DNA from 2 places in the Microbacterium tenebrionis genome. Region 2 is predicted to be linked to the other one. Evidence: predicted binding sites of a transcription regulator. Region 2 holds the regulator's gene; the other holds the start of a gene.
What was found. The regulator HrcA, encoded in region 2, represses chaperone genes, less so after heat shock. The targets are predictions, from matches to a motif close to TTNGCACTCGNNNNNNNCGAGTGCNAA.
Positions count from the first base shown of each region.

Region 1 (10,494 bases), on a different contig from region 2:
CGTACCGTCCCCGCCAGCGTGCGCACCATCGTGCGTCTGCACTCCGATCTTGCCGTCAACTACGCCGGCATCGCACTCGTGCTCGACCTGCTCGCCCGCATCGAGCAGCTCGAGCAGCACCGGACCATCCGACTTGAAGGAGACACCCCATGGACATGAACTCACTCACTCAGAAGTCGCAGGAAGCGCTCACCTCGGCCCAGAGCATCGCGGTCCTGGCCGGTCAGATCGAGACGGACGAGGAGCATCTCCTGCTCGCACTGCTGCAGCAGGAGGAGGGGCTGGTTCCCCGACTGCTGCAGACAGCGGGTGCTGACGTGGAAGCGGTACGCGCCGACGTCGAAGCGGAGATCGCCCGCAAGCCCAGCGTCTCCGGGTCCTCCCCGCAGACCGGTCAGGTGTACCTGAGCCGCAGCCTCACCTCCACCCTGGAACGGGCGGAGCGGGAGGCAAAGCGGCTGAAAGACTCCTACATCTCCGTGGAGCATCTCGTTCTGGCCCTCGCCGACGACTCCTCCAACCGTGCCGCGTCCCGCGTGCTGCGCGGGCACGGTGTCACCCGGGAGAGCTTCCTCAGCGCGCTCACCAAGATCCGCGGCAACCAGCACGTCAACTCCGCCACCCCCGAGCAGACGTACGAGGCGTTGGAGAAGTACGGCCGTGACCTGGTCGCTGACGCCCGGTTGGGCAAGCTTGACCCGGTCATCGGGCGTGATGCGGAGATCCGCCGGGTCATCCAGATCCTCTCCCGCAAGACCAAGAACAACCCCGTCCTCATCGGCGAGCCCGGTGTCGGAAAGACCGCCATCGTGGAGGGCCTTGCCCAGCGGATCTTGAGTGAGGACGTGCCCGAGGGCCTTCGCGACAAGACCGTGTTCTCGCTGGACCTGTCTGCCCTGGTCGCCGGCGCGAAGTACCGGGGCGAGTTCGAGGAGCGAATGAAGGCAGTACTGGCGGAGGTGAAGGCAGCGGAGGGACGCATCCTGCTGTTCATCGACGAGCTGCACACCCTGGTGGGGGCGGGAGCCACCGAAGGGGCGATGGACGCCGGCAACATGCTCAAGCCGATGCTCGCCCGCGGGGAGCTGCACCTCATCGGTGCCACCACCCTCGATGAGTACCGCAAGCACATCGAGAAGGACGCTGCCCTGGAACGCCGGTTCCAGACGGTGATGGTCGAGGAGCCCGACGTGGAGGACGCGATCTCCATCCTCCGCGGCCTGCGCGAACGGCTGGAGATCTTCCACGGTGTCCGCATCCAGGACAGCGCATTGGTCGCTGCCGCCGTGCTGTCCCACCGGTACATCTCCGACCGGTTCCTGCCCGACAAGGCCATCGACCTCATCGACGAAGCCTGCGCGCGACTGCGAACCGAGATCGACTCGATGCCCGCTGAGCTCGACGAGCTGACCCGGCGGGTGACCCGCCTGGAGATCGAGGAAGCGGCGTTGTCGAAGGAAACGGACCCTGCCAGCAAGAAACGGCTGGAGGAGCTGCGCCGGGAACTGACCGACCTGAAGGCGGAGGCGGACTCCAAGCGCGCCCAGTGGGAGGCGGAGCGTCAAGCGATCCGCAAGGTCCAGGAGCTGCGCAGTGAGCTGGAGCGGCTGCGCCGGGAGGCGGAGGAAGCTGAGCGCTCCTACGACCTCAACCGTGCCGCTGAACTGCGGTACGGGGCCATCGCTGACGCGGAACGACGCCTGCGCGCCGAGGAGGAGCGTCTCACCTCCAAACAAGGCGGGCAGCGGCTGCTGCGGGAGGTGGTCACCGAGGACGAGATCGCCGAGATCGTCGCAGCGTGGACGGGGATCCCTGTGGCCCGGCTGCAGGAAGGTGAACGCAACAAGATCCTCACCCTGGACGCCACCCTCAAGGAGCGGGTGGTCGGTCAGGATGAGGCCATCACGCTCGTCAGCGACGCGATTATCCGTGCCCGCTCCGGCATCCGCGACCCGCGCCGGCCCATCGGCTCGTTCATCTTCCTCGGCCCCACCGGAGTGGGAAAGACCGAACTGGCCAAAGCGCTCGCGCAAGCACTGTTCGACAGCGAGTCCGCCATGGTCCGGCTGGACATGAGCGAATACCAGGAACGTCACACCGTCAGCCGGCTCGTCGGTGCACCTCCCGGGTATGTCGGGTACGACGAGGGAGGGCAGCTGACCGAGGCGGTGCGCCGTCACCCGTACAGCGTGGTCCTTTTCGACGAGATCGAAAAAGCGCACCCGGACGTGTTCAACACGCTGCTGCAGGTCCTCGACGACGGCCGCATCACCGACAGCCAGGGACGCACCGTCGACTTCCGCAACACCATCATCATCATGACCTCCAACATCGGTGCCCATCACCTGTTGGGCTCTGATGGCGGCGCGATCCCCGACGACGTGCGAAACCGTGTGCTCGGTGAGCTGCGCGCCCATTTCCGTCCCGAGTTCCTCAACCGGGTGGACGACATCGTGGTGTTCTCGCCGCTGGGTCGTGAACAGATCCAGGACATCGTGGAGCTGCAGTTCACCGAGCTGCGCTCCCGGCTGGCCGAGCGTCAGATCCGCATCGAGCTGACGCCCGCGGCACGCCAGCTCATCGCCGACCGCGGCTACGACCCCGTGTATGGTGCGCGTCCGCTGCGACGCTACATCAGCCATGAGATCGAGACCCGGCTGGGTCGTGCGCTGCTGAGCGGGCAGGTGATGGACGGGTCGACGGTCACTCTGGACGTGCAGGACGGCGACCTCGTCTTCAACGTCGCAGCGCCCGCCGAAGAGGAGGACACGGCGTGAGCGCGATTGTCACCTGCCCCAACTGCGGGAAGAAGAACCGAGTCCCCGCCGCCGCGTCGGGGTATCCGCGCTGCGGCGTCTGCAAGAGCGCCGTGCCGTGGATCGTCGATGCGGGCGATGCGGACTTCGCCGCGGTGGTCGAGCAGGCCCCGCAAGTGGTGCTCGTGGACTTGTGGGCGACCTGGTGCGGACCGTGCCGGATGGTCAGCCCTGCTCTCGAGAAGGTCGCCACGGAACGTGCCGGCAAGCTCAAGCTGGTGAAAGTGGACGTGGACGCCGCGCCGGAGACGGCCCGCAAGTTCTCCGTCCAGGCGGTGCCGACCCTGCTCATCCTCAACCAAGGGAACGTGCTCTCCCGCCAATCCGGAGCCGCCCCGCCGGACGTGCTGCTGCGTTGGGTGGACGAGGCGCTGCAGAAGAAGGCTGACTCGGCCGCCGGTGCCCCATGAGATACGTCGACCCACACGTCCCGCTCATCCGCCCGGTCCGTCCCCGGACACCCGGCTCATGTGAGGACTGCGTGGCGGCCGGCACGCCCTGGGTGCACCTGCGGATGTGCCGCACCTGCGGTAAGGTCGGGTGCTGCGACTCCTCCCCGATGCGGCACGCCCGCACGCATGCGCTCACGGCGGGGCACCCCATCGTGCGGTCGCTGGAGCTGGGGGAGAACTGGAGCTGGTGCTACGTGGACGAAGCGTACATATGAGTGACACGCCCGCCGCCAACCGCAGCCAGGCCGCTCAGGCCGAGACGCCTGACACCATCGGCGCCTTCCCGCGGCTCAGCGACGAGCAGATCGCGGTGCTGCTCGTACGAGGGCAGCGCCGCACACTCACCGACGGGGAGGTTCTCATCCAGCCCGGCGAGCACCCGTCCTCCCTCTATGTCGTCCTGGAAGGGCACCTGCTGACGGCGGACACCGAACTTGCGGCGGATCCGCGTCACTCCGATGAGCCGTTGGCGGTCGAGGTGCACGGCCGCGGCCGGTTCGTAGGGGATGTCGGGCTGCTGGAAGGACAGCCGTCCTTCGTATTCGTCTCCGCCATCGGCGCCGCCGAGGTGGTGGAGGTGCCCGTCGATGAGCTGGAGGCCATCGTCACCTCGGACCCGCTGTTGGGTGAGATCATCCTGCGGGCCTACCTCATCCGCCGCTCCCTGGCCATCGGGGCGGGAGCGGGCCTGCGGATCGTCGGCTCCTGCTTCTCCCCGCAGACCCGGGATCTGCTGGACTTCATCGCACGAAACCGGCTGCCCCACCGGCTGGTGGACCTGGATGAGGACGAGAAAGCGGAGGCGCTGGTCCGACAGCTCGGCGCCACCGTCGCCGACTTCCCGCTGGTGATCCTCGGCGGCTCACGCACCGTCCTGGGTGCCACCCCGGCACGGCTTGCCGAAGAGTTGGGGATGCGCCCGCCCGCCCCGCCGGCAACCTGCGATGTGGTGGTCGTCGGCGCTGGGCCGGCTGGTCTTGCCGCGGCGGTGTACGCAGCCTCCGATGGGTTGTCGGTCTACCTGTGCGACGCGGTCGCCACCGGCGGACAGGCGGGAACGTCAGCGAAGATCGAGAACTATCTGGGGTTTCCGGCCGGAATCTCCGGCGCTGAGCTCGCCGACCGCAGCCTCCTGCAAGTGCGCAAGTTCGGTGCCACGTTGGACATCCCGACCAAGGTCCAGGAGGTCGTGGAGGATGAGGACCGCTTCCGGGTGATCTTCGAAGATGGCAGGGAGGTCACCTCAGATGTGGTGGTCCTTGCGACCGGGGTGCGATACCGCTCGCTTCCCGCCGCGGGGCTGGACCGGTTCCAGACCTCGAACGTGTTCTACGCGGCAACAGCGCAGGAAGCGCGGATCTGCGTAGACACACCTGTCGCTGTTGTGGGCGGCGGCAACTCCGCCGGCCAGGCCGCACTGTTTCTTGCCCGCACGTCCTCCCGTGTGCACCTTGTGGTGCGCGCCGCGGACCTGGGAGCGGGAATGTCCAGATACCTGGTGGACCAGATCCAACATCACCCCCGTATCAACGTTCTGCTGTCCGCGGAGGTCGTGGAAGCGCACGGCGGCAACCATTTGGAAGCGGTCACAGTCCGTCACGGTGACGTGCTGGAGAAGCTCCCCGTGGGGCACGTGTTCGTCTTCATCGGCGCCGCTCCGGCGACGACGGGATTGAAGGTCGATGTGGCACGCGATCCCGACGGGTACATCCTCACCGGCGCGGAGGCGGAACTGGCCGGCGCGCGGACGGAAGGAAGCCCGCGCTTCTCGTTGGAGACCACCATCCCCGGGGTCTTCGCTATCGGCGATGTGCGGCACGGGTCTGTGAGGCGAATGACCTCGGCTGTGGGTGAGGGCGCCAGTGTGGTCCGGCAGATCCACGAGTACCTGAACGAGGGTCGTCACAGTCGGGTGGTCGCATGAGCCCCGACATCCAGGGACACCTGACGCCGCACGCCACCCCGAACCCGGCAGTCGTGGGAGAACCCGCGGATCCTCCGGTGGCCCATGCGGGCGTAGCGGGCAAGATCCGCTCGACGTTGCGTCGGATGAGGTGGTTTCGCCGCATGCCGGTGCTGCACATCGCCGAGGAACGCGGCGAGGGCCCGACAGTGCTGCTGCTGCACGGTATCGCGTCCTCGTCGGTGACGTTTCACCACGTGATCCCGCTGCTCGAGCGCACCCACCGGTGCATCGCCATCGACCTGCTCGGCTTCGGCGAGTCGCCGGCCCCGGAGTGGGCCGATTACTCCCTGGCCGACCATGTCGCCGCTATCGAGCGGACGGTCGCCTCGCTGCGGCTGCGGGAGCCGTTCACTGTGGTCGGGCACTCTATGGGCGCCCTCATCGGCGCCCGGTACGCCGCCCGGCGGCAAAAGCGAGTCGCGAAGCTCGTGATGGTCAGCCCACCTATCTATCTCGCACCCCACGAAATCGGGGACGTCATCGAGCGGGCACGGATGGACTTCTACCTGCGGCTCTACGAGTACCTCCGCACGAACCGGGAGTTCACCCTCCGGCATGCTGCGCTGGTACAGCGGCTGCTGCCCATCCCCAAAGCTGTCGATATCACTGAACGCAACTGGGAGCCGTTCATCAAGTCGTTGCAGCACTCCATCGAGTCACAGACCACGCTCAGCGACATCGCCCGTGTCAAAGCCCCCATCGACGTCATCATGGGCGACCTCGACGAGTTCCGCTCCGAAGCCGTGCTGCGCATCGTGGAGCGGATGAGGGGGGTCACCGTCCGGCGTGTGCGGGCGACGAACCACCTCATCGGCAAACGACTCGCGCGAGCCGTCGCCGAGGCGGCGGTGACAGCATGACGATTTCGCCAAGAAAGCAGATTGTAGTACGAGAAATAACCAGATGAAGGGGTCAAAAACGATGGCGCTCTCGCGTGGAGAGTGCTAATTTAAGGGCATCGGGATAGACCCGAGGACCCACATACGGAAAGGAAAAGATTCATCATGGCAATGTCGTTCGATCCTTTCAGCGAGCTCGACCGCCTCGCGTCCGGCCTGCTTCAGTCCCGTCCGGGACCGCGTGTGATGCCGGTCGACCTGTACCGGGAAGCTGACCGTTACATTCTCACCGCCGACCTGCCCGGGGTCGAACCGGAGTCGGTAGACATCGACGTCGACGGTCAGCTGCTGACCATCCGCGCCCAGCGCGCTGTACCCCGCACCGAGGGAGCCAAGTGGCTCGTTCAGGAGCGACCGGCGGGTACCTATCTCCGCCAGTTCAGCATCGGTGAGGGTGTGGACTCGGCGAACATCTCCGCCTCGTACGACAACGGCGTGCTCAGCCTGGTCATCCCAGTAAGCGAAAAGGCAAAACCCCGCAAGATTCAGGTCCTGAGTCAGGACTCGACTCAGGAGCAACGCCCGGCCGTAGATCCATCGACGAGCCAAAGTTAGCCAGACGACAAGCCCCACACCGACATAGAACATGCCGCGGGTGTAGGGCACAGAACAAACCAACTCGATGCTTCTCGTTCGCGGCACGCGCCGAAAGCAAACAAGGGCAAAAGTTCATCCAGTTCTCGCTAAAGGAGTAGTCCATGACCAACCCCGAGGCCCCTCGCAACAATCCTCCGGAACAGGACGTTAACAATCCTCCGAAACAGGACGCTAGTGAGTTCTCGTCCACCAATGACCCCCGCTGGAAACAAACGATCGCGCGGTTCTCTGACTACGCCAGTGCGCAGGCAGCGGTTGACCGTCTTTCCGACGCCGGTTTCGCTGTGGAACGAGTGGCGATCGTGGGGCTCGACGTTCGTGTTGTAGAGCAGGTACTCGGTCGCTTGACAGGAGGAAAGGCCGCGCTACGGGGCGCAGCCGTCGGAGCATGGTTCGGTGTTCTGCTAGGTCTGCTGTTCGGGCTATTCGCCCCCGGATTCGGTTGGCTGGCCATCGTGATCATCTCGGTCGCCTCTGGCGCAGTTTGGGGCGCTTTGCTTTACTTCCTTGGGCACCTGGCTACGGGCGGCCGACGGGACTTCGACTCACTGGAGACCCTTGAGGCGGGCCACTACGAGGTCCAAGTGGAAGCACCATACGCTGCGGAGGCTGCTCGTCTCCTCGCGGACCAGACCGCCCACCCCGGAGACTGAAAAGGTGTGACTCGCCCGGGCATGTCCGGAGAGTGTTTTGCTGGTGTCAGCCGGCTCTTGTGACCGGTTCGTTGCGAGCGTGGTCGAGCTACTCGACCTCGAATGGTGTGACGTCGTCGATGGAGCTGTGGGTGCGCTCCGTGTTGAACCAGAGCACCCAGGAAACCAGAGCACGCAGGGCGGGGTTGCCGCCTCGACCTGGTCGATGTCGTGCTGGGGCCCGTTGTGGTGGATGAGGTCGGACTTGTAGAGCCCGATCTGCGACTCCGAGAGGGAGTTGTCGTAGGCGGACGATGTCGTGCCCGTCGCGACGCAACCGCAGCCAGAGCTTGCGGGCCCCGAGCACCTTCCGATGCGCCTGTCACGTGGTCAGAATGATCCGTCGGCGCGGTCGTTGTGTTCGTCGATGAAGTCGACTATCGCTTGTGTGGCCGGTCGAGTTCGGCCGCGAAGAAAGCGGAGGCCGCCTTCAAGCTCTCGTTCGCCCGCCGCAACTCGGCGTCCTCACGCTTGAGCCGCTTGATCTCCACTGTCGCGTCAGTCCTCACACCGGGACGGTCTCCGGCGTCGACCTGCTCCCGGCGGATCCAGGTGCGGATCGTTTCCGGCGATCCGATCCCGACTATCTGCGCGACCGCAGTCATCGCGGCATACTCGCTCGGATAATCGGATCGCACCTCGGCGACCATACGGAAAGCGCGCCCACGAAGCTCGCGCGAATACTTACTGGGACGTCCCAGAAGACAGATCCCTCCAAGGAATCCTGTCGCCGGACATGCCGGGCCAAGTCGGACCGCTCCCCGGTGCCCCCACTGGGACTCGAACCCAGACTGAAGCGATTTTAAGTCGCCTGCCTCTGCCATTGGGCTATGGGGGCGTGACACCTCAGCCTACTCGCGCGTCTGCGCGGGCCGAGGTCGTAGGGTGGGGGAGTGCTCGACCTCACGGCTCTCTCGACGTCGCCCGCCGATCGCGCCTGGGAGGACCCCGCCCGATGGTGGCCGCGGCTGACGGAGGCCACTGCGCATCTGGCGGCACCGGTCGGAGTCATCGACCTCGACGCCCTGCGGCACAATGCGATGGACATGCTGGTCCGCGCGGGCGGCATCCCGATCCGGGTCGCCTCCAAGTCCGTACGGGTGCGGGCCGTCCTCGATGCCGTGCTGCGCATCCCCGGTTATCGGGGCATCCTGGCGTACGCGCTCGCCGAAGCCCTCTGGCTCGCCGAGACCCACGACGACATCGTGCTCGGCTACCCGACCGTCGACAGGGCGGGCCTCGAACGCCTCGTCCACGACGACGCGGCAGCCTCGCGCATCACGCTCATGGTCGACGACCCGGCCCACCTCGACCTCGTCGACAGCGTCGCCGCACCCCGATCACGAGCCGCTGTCCGCGTCGCGATCGATGCCGACGCCTCCTGGCGCTCCGCGGCGCTCGGGCATATCGGCGTGCGCCGCTCGCCCCTGTTCACCGCATCCGACGTGACGCGCTTCGCGCGCACGATCCTCGCCCGCCCCGGATTCAAGCTCGTGGGGCTCCAGATGTACGAGGCGCAGATCGCCGGACAGGGCGACAACGGCTCGGACGCCCCCGTCATCCGCACGGTGCAGGCGCGTTCTCGGGCCGAGCTGCGCACCCGCCGTGCGGAGATCGCCGACGCGCTCACCGACCTCGCCCCGCTGGAGTTCCTCAACGGCGGGGGGACCGGATCGCTCGAGTTCACCGGCAGCGACGAGGCCGTCACCGAGGCCTCGGCCGGGAGCGGGCTGCTCGGCGGGCACCTGTTCGACGGCTACCGGTCGTTCCGGCCCGCTCCGGCGAGCGCGTTCGCCTTCGACCTCGTCCGCCGCCCCGCCGCCGACATCGCCACCGTGCTCGGCGGCGGATGGATCGCCTCGGGTCCAGCCCTCGCCTCGCGCCAGCCGCGCGCGGTATGGCCAGGCGGCCTGCGCACGATGCCGCGGGAAGCGGCGGGCGAGGTGCAGACCCCGCTGCAGGGTCGTTCTGCGGCCGACCTGAGGATCGGCGACCGCGTGTGGTTCCGGCACGCGAAGAGCGGCGAGGGCGCCGAGCACATCGACGCGTACCGGCTCGTGTCGGGGTCCGAGGTGATCGACGAGCTTCCCACGTATCGCGGCGAGGGGAAGGCGTTCCTGTGACCAGACCCGGCGGCACATGGCAGAACTGGGGACGGTCGGCGTCGATCAGGCCCGCCCGCGTGGAGCGGCCGCGCAGCCCGGAGGGCGTGCAGCGCGCCGTGCTGGCGGCGATCGCGCAGGATCTGCCCATCAAGGCCGTGGGCGCGGGGCACAGCTTCGCAGGGATCGCCGTCGCCCCCGGTGTGCTGCTCGAACTCGACGATCTGCAGGGACTCGTCTCGGTCGACGTCGAACGGTCGCGGGTCACGCTGCTGGCAGGCACGCGCCTGCACCGCATCCCGCGGATGCTGGCACCGCACGGCCTGGCGATGCAGAACCTCGGCGACATCGATCGGCAGTCGATCGCCGGAGCCATCTCGACCGGAACTCACGGCACGGGCGCCGGCTTCGGCGGACTCGCCACCCAGGTCGTCGGCGCGACGCTGATCACGGCCGCAGGCGAGTTCCTGCGCGTCGATGAGAACGACAACCCCGAGCTGCTCCCGGCCGTCGCGCTGGGACTGGGCGCACTCGGCATCCTCGTCGAGGTGACGCTGCAGTGCGTGCCCGCCTTCGTCATGCACGCGATCGACGAGCCTGCGCCGCTCGAGGACGTCCTCGAGACCGTCCACGACCGTGCTGCGGCATCCGACCATTTCGAGTTCTACTGGTTCCCGCACACCGAGGTCGCCCTCACCAAGCGGCAGACACGGCTTGCGGAGTCCGCACCGCGCAGGCCACTGCCGGTGGCGGGGCGCTGGATCGACGAGACGCTCCTGTCCAACGGCGTCTACCGCGTCGTCTGCGCAGCGGGGCAGGTCATCCCCGCCATCACTCCGCCGTTCAGCCGGCTGGCGGTGAGACTGACCGGGGACCGCGAGTACACCGACCGGTCGCACACCGTGCTCACGCAGAGCCGGAACGTGCGCTTCCGCGAGATGGAGTACGCGCTGCCCGCCGAGAACGTCGT
Region 1 covers NZ_JAGTTM010000002.1:577,522-588,015, reverse strand. The annotation lists gene KEC56_RS08170 (chaperone modulator CbpM) at 1-159, shown strand, start outside; gene clpB (ATP-dependent chaperone ClpB) at 150-2,777, shown strand; gene trxA (thioredoxin) at 2,774-3,226, shown strand; gene KEC56_RS14025 (UBP-type zinc finger domain-containing protein) at 3,223-3,483, shown strand; gene KEC56_RS08150 (FAD-dependent oxidoreductase) at 3,480-5,192, shown strand; gene KEC56_RS08145 (alpha/beta fold hydrolase) at 5,189-6,094, shown strand; gene KEC56_RS08140 (Hsp20/alpha crystallin family protein) at 6,239-6,688, shown strand; gene KEC56_RS08135 (YflT domain-containing protein) at 6,832-7,383, shown strand; partial or broken gene KEC56_RS08130 (IS3-like element ISMyma3 family transposase) at 7,774-8,123, opposite strand; tRNA gene KEC56_RS08125 (tRNA-Leu) at 8,188-8,260, opposite strand; gene KEC56_RS08120 (alanine racemase) at 8,316-9,545, shown strand; gene KEC56_RS08115 (D-arabinono-1,4-lactone oxidase) at 9,542-10,494, shown strand, end outside.
Region 1: the regulator HrcA is predicted to act here: its motif matches at 6,156-6,182, upstream of KEC56_RS08140 (Hsp20/alpha crystallin family protein).

Region 2 (10,494 bases):
GTTCGCACCGTGGCGGAATTCGCCTGCTCGGAGTGAATGGCGCCTAACTGTTATCGGACGGTGACCCTCTGTTACCGGCCGTTAACAGAGCGTCACCGGCCGACGGGTTCGGCCTGCATCGTCTCCGGGTTGAAGATCAGTCGTTCGCGCCCGCGCTCGATGTCGGGATCGGGCACCGGGATGGCCGAGAGCAGCGCCTTCGTGTAGGGATGCTTCGGGTTCTCGAAGATCTCGTCCACGTCGCCGTGCTCGACGAAATCGCCGAGGTACATCACCGCGACGCGATCGGCGATGTGCCTGATCACGGACAGGTCGTGCGCGACGAACAGGTACGACAGGCCCAGCTTCACCTTCAGCTCGTCGAGCAGGTTGATGACGCCGGCCTGGATCGACACGTCCAGCGCCGAGACGGGCTCATCGAGCACGATGATCTTCGGGTTCGTGGACAGGGCGCGGGCGATGCCGATGCGCTGGCGCTGACCGCCGGAGAACGCCCCGGGGAACCGGTCGATGTGGGCGGGGTTGAGACCGACGAGATCCATGAGCTCCCGGACGCGCCGGTGCACCTCGTCCTTGGGCGTGCCGATGGCGTGCAGCGGCTCGGCGATGACATCGGCGACGGTCATGCGCGGATCGAGAGCGCCCATCGGGTCCTGGAAGACGATCTGGATGTCGCGGCGGACCTGGCGCTCCACCTTGCGGCTGGTGATGTCGTTGACGCTCGTGCCGTTGATGATGATGTCGCCGCCGTCCTGCTTGACAAGATCCATGATCTGCAGCAGCGTCGTCGTCTTGCCCGAGCCGGATTCGCCGACGATCGCCATCGTCTCGCCCTCGCGCACGTCGAAGGTGACGTTCTTGACCGCGTGCACCTCGCCGACCTTGCGCTTGAGGAACGCGCCCTTCAGAAGCGGGAAGGTCTTGTTGAGGTTCCGGACGTCGAGGGTCACAGGGCGCTGCTCGCGGGGCGTGCGCGTCAGGTCGCTCTCCGGTGCCTCGTGCACGGGATAGACCGGGAGTCCGCCGATCATCCCGCCGTCCGAGATCTCATCCGCGCGGATGCAGGCGGCCCGGTGCGGTGCGCCGGTGCCGGTGGCGACGTCGACGAGGTCGGGTTCGCGCGTGCGACACGCGTCGATCGCGATCGGGCAGCGGTCGGCGAACGGGCAGGCGTCGGGCAGATCGATCAGCAGCGGCGGGTTGCCCTTGATGGGGACCAGCGGCTCCTTCTCGGCCTTGTCGACGCGCGGGATCGCTCCGAGGAGGCCGATGGAATACGGCATCCGCGTGTGGTGGAACAGCTCGCCCACGGGCGCGTGCTCGATGGGCTTTCCCGCGTACATGACCATGACGTCGTCGGCCATGCGCGCGACGACGCCCATGTCGTGGGTGATCATGATGGTCGCGGCGCCCGTCTCCTGCTGCGCCTTCTCGATCAGGTCGAGGATCTGCGCCTGGATCGTGACGTCGAGCGCGGTGGTCGGCTCGTCGGCGATGATCAGCTTCGGGTTGTTCGCCATCGCGATGGCGATGACGACGCGCTGACGCATGCCGCCGGAGAACTCGTGCGGGAAGCCCTTCATGCGCTTCTCCGGCTGCGAGATCCCGACGAGTGTCAGCAGCTCGATCGCGCGGTCCCACGCCTGCTTCTTGGTGAGGCCGCGGTGCACCGTGAGCGCCTCGATCAGCTGGTCGCCGATCGTGAACACCGGGGTCAGCGAGGTCAGCGGGTCCTGGAAGATCATCGCGAGACCATTGCCGCGGATCACCGACATCTGCTTGTCGGACTTGCCCAGAAGCTCCTGGCCGTCGTAGATGATCGAACCGGTGACCTTGGCGTTCTCGTCGAGCAGGCCCATGATCGCCAGCGACGTGACGGACTTGCCGGAGCCGGACTCGCCGACGATGCCGAGGGTCTTGCCCTCATCCAGGTCGAACGAGACGCCGCGCACGGCATCCACGCGCCCGGCCTCGGAGGCGAAACTGACCTTGAGGTCGCGAACGGAGATGATGGCGCTCATGCGCGGCCTCCTGCAGCAGAGGTGGGATCGAGGGCGTCGCGCAGACCGTCCGAGACGAGTGCCATCGAGACGGTCAGCAGCGTGAGCGCCGCGGCGGGGAAGTAGAACAGCCACGGCGCGCTGGTGATCGTGTTCGCGCCGGAGCCGATGAGCGATCCCAGCGACACGTCGGGGATCTTCACGCCGAAGCCGATGAACGACAGGCCGGTCTCGGCCATCACGGCTCCGACGATGCCGAGCGTGAAGTTGATCACGAGCAGCGAACCGATGTTCGGGATGAGGTGGCGCAGCACGATCCGGAAGCCGCCGACGCCCATGTAGCGCGAGGCGTGCACGTACTCGCGCTCGCGCAGCGACAGGGCGGTGGTCCAGACGACGCGGGCGGGGAAGTACCAGCCCGTCACGAAGATCATGATCAGTGCGATCACGCGCCAGTCGCCGCCGGAGCGGTTCGACAGCAGCGACAGGATCAGGAAGCTGGGGACGACCATCATGAAGTGGATCACCAGCAGCGTGAGCTTCTCGGTGCGCCCGCCGAAGTAGGCGGCGGCGGTTCCGATGATGGCCGACAGGATCGTCGTTCCCAGCGACACGGACACGGCGATCATGAGCGAGCGCTGCAGGCCGATGGCTACCTGGGCGAAGGTGTCGTTGCCGGATGCCGTCGTGCCGAACCAGTGGTCGGCGGAGGGGCCGGTGCCAAGGTTCAGGAAGTCGAGCTCGATGTGGTCGTATCGGGCGATCAGCGGTCCGACGATGGCGAACAGCACGAGCAGCACGAAGATGATGATGCCGCCGACGGCCGGCTTGTTGCGCATGAAGCGGCGGGTGTAGAGGGTCCACTTCGACATCGGCTTCCGGCCGGAGCCCTTGTCGGCGACAGGTTCGGCGGGGGAGGTGACGGTGGGGTCGATCATTTCAGTCATGCTCAGCTCACCCTCACTCGCGGGTCGAGGACCACGACGATGATGTCGGACAGGATCGCGCCGATCGCCACCATGACGGCGCTGAAGGCCGCGACCGCGACGACACCGTTGATGTCGCTTTTGACGATGGTCTCGATGAAGTACTTGCCCATTCCGTTCCAGGCGAAGATCGTCTCGGTCAGGATCGCGCCGGTGAAGATGCCGGGGATGCTGAAGGCGACCTGCGTCGCGACCGGGATGAGCGAGGTGCGCAGCGCGTGCTTGCGGATCGCCTGCTGCTTGGTCAGGCCCTTGGCGCGTGCCGTGCGGACGTAATCGGCGTTGATGTTGTCCAGGAGCAGCGTGCGCTGGAGGAAGTGGGTTCCCGCGTAGCCCGTGATGACCAGGGCGATCGTGGGCAGGGTCACGTGCTGCAGTTTGTCGATGAGGACGGGGAAGAACCCTTCGACACCCTTGCTCGCCGCCCCGGTGACGAAGAAGATCCGGGCGCCGAACAGGTCGTTGATCGCGATGGCGAGAAGGACCAGGCCGAGGGCTGCGACGATGACGTTGATGTTCATCGTGATGATCGAGGTCGCCTGGCCGATGCGGTCGGCGAGTTTGTACTGACGCGATGCGGTGTACACGCCGAGCGCGATGCCCAGCACGGTCATGATCACCGTTGCGCCGAGAACCAGCTCCGCGCTCACCCACATGCGGTAGGCGATCTGCTCGTTGACCGATCCGCCTGTCGGGCTGACACCCCAGTCCCAGCGGAACAGGATGGAGCTGAACCAGTTCCACCACCGCTCCCAGATCGGCACGGTGTCGCTGAGGTTGCGCGGCTCGAGGAGGTTGACGATCTGCTCTTCACTGAGCGGAGGGCGTCGACCGACGAAGTTGTTCCGGGGGTTCAGAAAGCCCCACGCAAGGAAGAACGTGATGTTGGTCGCCACCACGATCATCAGCAGCCAGCCGAGGAAACGGCGCAGGAGATACTTGATCAAGGTGTTGTCTTTCTCTTTGCAGGCGCGCTCGGGATCGGCCGACGCAACGCAGAGTCGGATGTATTCAAACATCTCTGGCTCTCATGTGCGACCGATCCGGACAGCGTCTGGTACGGAGTCGGGTTGCAACTGACACTCGGTGTCGCCGATCTGTACAGGGCAACCTCGCGAGACTATCACCGGTCATAGCGAATCGAGCATTAGGTGCGCCTGACCGTAGACTGCTGGAGACATGTCACCACGCGCCCTCACCCCGCTCTCGCCTGCCGCAACGCCGCCGGCGCAGATCCGGAACTTCTGCATCATCGCCCACATCGACCACGGCAAGTCGACTCTCGCCGACCGCATGCTGCAGATCACCGGTGTCGTCTCCGACCGCGACATGCGGGCGCAGTACCTCGACCGCATGGACATCGAGCGCGAGCGGGGCATCACGATCAAGAGCCAGGCCGTCCGGATGCCGTGGGACGTCGACGGCGGGACCTACGCCCTGAACATGATCGACACCCCGGGACACGTCGACTTCACGTACGAGGTGTCGCGCTCGCTCGCGGCGTGCGAGGGCGCGATCCTGCTCGTCGACGCCGCTCAGGGCATCGAGGCCCAGACCCTGGCGAACCTCTATCTGGCGCTCGAGAACGATCTGCACATCATCCCCGTGCTCAACAAGATCGATCTGCCTGCAGCCGACCCCGACCGCTTCGCGAAGGAGCTCGCCGACCTCATCGGCGGCGACCCCGACGACGTGCTGCGCGTATCCGGTAAGACCGGTGTCGGCGTCGAGGAGCTCCTCGACCGCATCGTCGCCGACGTCCCGGCTCCCGTCGGGGATGCCGAAGCGCCGGCCCGGGCGATGATCTTCGACTCGGTGTACGACGCGTACCGCGGCGTCGTCACCTACGTGCGCATGGTTGATGGGAAGCTCGAGCCGCGCGAGCGCATCCAGATGATGTCGACCCACGCCAACCACGAGCTCCTCGAGATCGGCGTGTCGAGCCCGGAGCCGATCCCGTCGAAGGGGCTCGGCGTCGGTGAGGTGGGCTACCTCATCACCGGTGTGAAGGACGTGCGCCAGTCGAAGGTCGGCGACACTGTCACGACGAGCCGGGACGGCGCGACGCAGGCGCTGGCGGGCTACACCGATCCCAAGCCCATGGTCTTCTCCGGCATCTACCCGATCGACGGCAGCGACTACGCCGAGCTGCGCGAGGCGCTCGACAAGCTGAAGCTGTCCGATGCTTCCCTGCAGTACGAGCCGGAGACCTCCGTCGCCCTCGGCTTCGGCTTCCGATGCGGGTTCCTGGGGCTCCTGCACCTCGAGATCATCACCGAGCGGCTCAGCCGCGAGTTCGGGCTCGACCTCATCACGACGGCTCCGAGCGTGATCTACGAGGTGACCACCGACACCGGCGACACGGTCATGGTCACGAACCCGAGCGAGTACCCGGACGGGCGTGTGGCATCGGTCGCCGAGCCCATGGTGAAGACGGCGATCCTGCTGCCCAAGGACTACGTGGGCACCGTGATGGAGCTGTGCCAGTCGCGCCGCGGATCGCTGCTGGGCATGGAGTACTTCTCGGAGGAGCGCGTCGAGCTGCGGTACATGATGCCGCTCGGCGAGATCGTGTTCGACTTCTTCGATCACCTGAAGTCCAAGACGCAGGGGTATGCGAGCCTCGACTACGAGCCCGCCGGGCAGCAGACCGCCGACCTCGTCAAGGTCGACATCCTGCTGCAGGGCGACAAGGTCGATGCGTTCAGCGCGATCGTGCACCGCGACAAGGCCTACTCCTACGGGACGCTCATGACGGAGCGCCTGCGCAAGCTCATCCCCAGGCAGAACTTCGAGGTCCCCATCCAGGCCGCCATCGGCGCGCGGATCATCGCCCGCGAGACCATCCGCGCACTGCGCAAGGACGTGCTCGCCAAGTGCTACGGCGGTGACATCAGCCGCAAGCGCAAGCTGCTCGAGAAGCAGAAGGAGGGCAAGAAGCGCATGAAGATGGTCGGCCGCGTCGAGGTCCCTCAGGAAGCGTTCATCGCGGCGCTCTCCGGCGACGTCGACGGCAAGGACAAGAAGTAGCAGGACGTGCCCCGTCCGGGGCATCGTTCAGGTAACGGAAGTAATCTGGATCTCATGCGGCGCGGAACTTTCCGAGACGACACGGTCGACTATGCGGCGGTCGGGGCGACGCACGCGCCCGATCTCATGCAGTATCCGCCGGAGCGCAGCGTCCCCGCCGAGGAGACCTGGCGGCTGGGCAGCGGCGAGGAGCGGTTCCGCACAGCCGGAGACGCCCTGCTGTCGTGGACGGCGCAGCGCGCCGCAGGTCTGAGCGTCGAGGACGTGCGCCCGGCATCCGGCCCCGCGTACGCAGGAGTGAGCTTCGACGCCGACGGCAATCCGGTCGCGCCGAGCAAGCGCGAGGTCGAGCAGCGCTTCGACGCGGAGGGCACGCCCTTCGCCGGACCCGGCATGACGCTGCGGCTGCGCGGACGCGTGGCCCGCATGCGTGCGGATGCCGAACTGCGCGTGATCTCGGTCACCGAGGAGGCGCGCCGGATCGGCCTCGTGCTCGGCACCATGGGCGGCTCCGTCGTCAGCGGCGAGGAACTCTTCGACATCGAGTGGCGCGACGACGACTCGGTCTGGTTCACCGTGCGTGCGTTCGATGCGCCCAACTCCGTGCTGTACCGGATGGTTCCCGGCCTGCTCAGGCGGCGTCGCAAGGAGCTGTTCGCCCGGTACCTGCGGGCGATCTCACCGCTGTACACCACGCCTCTGTGATGGCGGGACCACTGCCGATCGGCGATCCAGCCCCCCGCGACGGTGCGCTCCCCGCAGATCTCCCCATCGATCGGGATACGCCGTTCTCGGCATACCTCCACGTTCCGTTCTGCCGCGTGCGCTGCGGCTACTGCGACTTCAACACCTACACGTCGGGGGAACTGCGCGGAGCACGTCAGGACGAGTACGCCAACACACTGATCAGGGAGATCGCGCTGGCCGGGCGGGTGCTCGGCGACGCCGGCGCCCTGCGCCCGATGGACACGGTGTTCTTCGGCGGCGGTACGCCGACGCTCCTGCCGCCGGGCGACCTGGCGCGGATGCTGGATGCCGCCGTATCGGCATTCGGCATCACTGACGGCGCCGAGGTCACGGTCGAGGCGAATCCGGACACGGTGACGCCCGAGGTCGCCCGCACCCTTGCGGATGCTGGCGTGACACGGCTCTCGGTCGGCATGCAGTCGGCCGTGCCGCACGTGCTCGCAGCGCTCGATCGCACGCACCGCCCGGAGAACGTGCGGACGGCGGTCGACGCCGCGCGGGAGGCGGGCCTCGCCGTGAGCGTCGACCTCATCTACGGTGCCCCCGGCGAATCGCTCGCCGACTGGGAGGCCTCTCTGGACGCCGCGACCGCACTCGAGTCCGATCATGTCTCGGCCTACGCGCTGATCATCGAGGACGGCACCAAGCTCGCCAGGCAGATCCGTCGCGGCGAGGTGCCGGCCCCGGACGACGACGTTCAGGCAGACATGTACGAGCTCGCCGATGAGCGTCTCGCGGCAGCAGGTTTCGACTGGTACGAGGTGAGCAACTGGGCCAGGGGCGACGACCAGCGCTCGCGCCACAATCTCGCGTACTGGCGGGGCAGCGACTGGTGGGGCTTCGGGCCGGGTGCGCACAGCCACGTCGCGGGGCTCCGCTGGTGGAATGTGAAGCACCCGGCGGCGTACGCGCAGCGGCTCGCGGCATCCGAATCGCCCGCGGCGGGCACCGAGCGTCCCGACCGTGAGGCACACCTGCTCGAGCGGGTGCTGCTGGAGACGCGCCTGGCGGACGGCATGGCGATCGTCGATCTTCCTGAGGCGACGCGCCCGAGGGTCGCAGGTCTGATCGCTGACGGCCTGGTGGATGCTGGAGCCGCGATCCGCGGCCGCGTCAGACTGACCCTGAAGGGGCGTCTTCTGGCCGACGCGGTGGTGCGCGAGCTGACCGATTAGCTCAGCGAGTAGAATTGGCACTCTGAGTATTCGAGTGCCAGAGAGGAGCGCATGATGGTCTCAGAACGTGGACTTCAAGTGCTCCGCGCGATCGTGCAGGACTACGTCGAGACGCACGAGCCCGTCGGCAGCAAGTCGATCGTAGACCGACACTCCTTCGGCGTCTCAGCCGCGACGATCCGCAACGACATGGCGCTCCTCGAGGACGAGGAGCTCATCACGGCGCCGCACACCTCATCGGGCCGGGTGCCGACGGACAAGGGCTACCGGGTCTTCGTCAACCATCTCGCGCAGCTGCGTCCGCTCTCGGGCGCGCAGCGCACCGCGATCGAGTCGTTCCTCACGGACCCGGCAGACCTCGACGACCTCATGGCGCGGACCGTGCGCGTGCTGACGCAGCTGACCGGCCAGGTCGCCCTCGCGCAGTACCCGTCGTTCGCCCGTGCGCATCTGACGCACATCGAACTCGTCTCGCTCGCTCCCAACAGGCTGCTCGTCGTGCTCGTGACGGACGCGGGCGGGGTCTCGCAGCGCATCGCCGTGCTGCCCGCCGATCTCGACGAGTCCGACGTCGCCGTGCTGCGGGCGCGGCTTTCGGCTCAGTTGATGGGGCAGACCGTGCGGGAGGCGACCGACCGCGTCCAGACGCTCGGCGAGGGATCCGAGGGAACACGCGTGGATCAGGCGATCAGGCTGCTCGCCGGGATCATCGGCGAGGAGATCGCGGAGTTCCGCCAGGAGCGGCTCGTGATGGCGGGGGCGGCGACACTCGCCCGGCGCGAACAGGACTTCCGCGGCAGCATCCATCCTCTGCTCGAAGCGATCGAGGAGCAGGTGACGCTGCTGCGGCTGATGAGCGAGATGATCACGGACGAGCAGGGCCTCGCGGCGAGCATCGGCACCGAGAACGAGGCGTTCGGGCTGCCGGAGGCGTCGATCGTCGCGAGCAACTACCTGACGCCGGGCGGGACGGCGCGCGTCGGCGTGATGGGCCCGACCCGCATGGACTATCCGAGTAACCTCGCGGCGGCGCGGGCCGTGGCCCGCTACCTGTCCAGGCTGCTCGATGAGGACGAGGCCGGCCGCTGAGCGGCTCGGCCGGAAGCACGCACACGCAGGAAGGTGATTGTGGCGGACCACTACGAGGTCCTCGGGGTGTCGCGAGACGCGTCGACGGATGAGATCAAGAAGGCCTACCGGAAGCTGGCGCGTCAGCTGCACCCGGATGTGAACCCGGGTGAGGATGCTGCGGAGCGGTTCAAGCTCGTCACGCACGCGTACGACGTGCTCGGCGACGAGGACTCCCGTCGCCGCTACGACATGGGCGGCGGGGACGGTGCCGGAGGAGACTTCGGTGGCTTCGGCGGCTTCGGCGACATCTTCGAGACGTTCTTCGGAGCGGCTCAGGGCGGCGGACGCGGCGGGCGGCCCCGGTCGCGCAGGGAGCGGGGCCAGGACGCCCTGGTGCGCGTGACCCTCGACCTCGGCGACGTCGTCTTCGGCGCCCACCGCGAGATCGAGGTCGACACCGCCGTGCTGTGCGAGACGTGCCAGGGATCGTGCACGCAGCCGGGCACGTCACCCGTCACCTGCGATATCTGCCACGGTACGGGCCACGTCCAGCGCCAGGTGCGCAGCCTGCTCGGCAACGTCGTCACCTCGCAGCCGTGTGGCAGCTGCCAGGGCTACGGCACCGTCATCCCGCATCCGTGCGCGACGTGCAACGGCCAGGGACGCGTGCGCTCGCGCCGCACGGTGTCGCTCGACATCCCCGCCGGTGTCGAGACCGGGCTGCGGCTGCAGCTGCCAGGCTCCGGCGAGGTCGGACAGGCCGGCGGACCGAACGGCGACCTGTACGTCGAGGTGACCGTCTCGCCGCACGCCGCGTTCAGCCGCGACGGCGACGACCTCCTCGCGACGCTGGAGGTCTCGATGGCCGACGCCATCCTCGGGACGGAGACCTCGATCGACGGCCTCGACGGCAATGTCGATCTCGAGATCCGGCCGGGCGTGCAGTCCGGTGACGTGCTCACGATCAAGGGCCGGGGCATCACGCCACTGCGCGGCAACCAGCGTGGCGATCTGCGGGTCGGCGTGCAGGTGGTGACTCCCACCAAGCTCGACTCGGCGCAGCGCGCCCTCATCGAGGACTTCGCGAAGAAGCAGAAGGCGCCCGGTCCTCAGTTGGCGCAGTTCCAGCAGGGGCTGTTCTCGAAGCTCCGCGACCGCTTCAAGCACTGAACATCCCGTACTGACCGTCTCTGGACCGATCGGAGAACCCATGGCCCTGCACTTCCTCGTCGAGAGTTGCGCCGGCGCCGCCGTCGGCGACATCGTGGAGCTGATGGGTGCCGAGGCGAAGCACGCGGCCGTCGTCCGGCGAGTGCGCGTGGGGGAGTCGGTCACGCTCGGCGACGGACGCGGCGTTTGGCTCGAGGGCGAGGTGCGGAATGCGTCGCCCTCCCGCGTCGACGTCCTGATCACCGGGCGTTCGGCGACGGAGGCGCCGCCAGTGAGACTGATCCTCGCGCAGGCGCTCGCGAAGGGCGATCGCGA
Region 2 covers NZ_JAGTTM010000003.1:178,896-189,389, forward strand. The annotation lists gene KEC56_RS09990 (ABC transporter ATP-binding protein) at 93-2,021, opposite strand; gene KEC56_RS09995 (ABC transporter permease) at 2,018-2,938, opposite strand; gene KEC56_RS10000 (ABC transporter permease) at 2,950-3,933, opposite strand; gene lepA (translation elongation factor 4) at 4,166-6,016, shown strand; gene KEC56_RS10010 (DUF1990 domain-containing protein) at 6,071-6,721, shown strand; gene hemW (radical SAM family heme chaperone HemW) at 6,721-7,938, shown strand; gene hrcA (heat-inducible transcriptional repressor HrcA) at 7,993-9,027, shown strand; gene dnaJ (molecular chaperone DnaJ) at 9,067-10,179, shown strand; gene KEC56_RS10030 (16S rRNA (uracil(1498)-N(3))-methyltransferase) at 10,220-10,494, shown strand, end outside.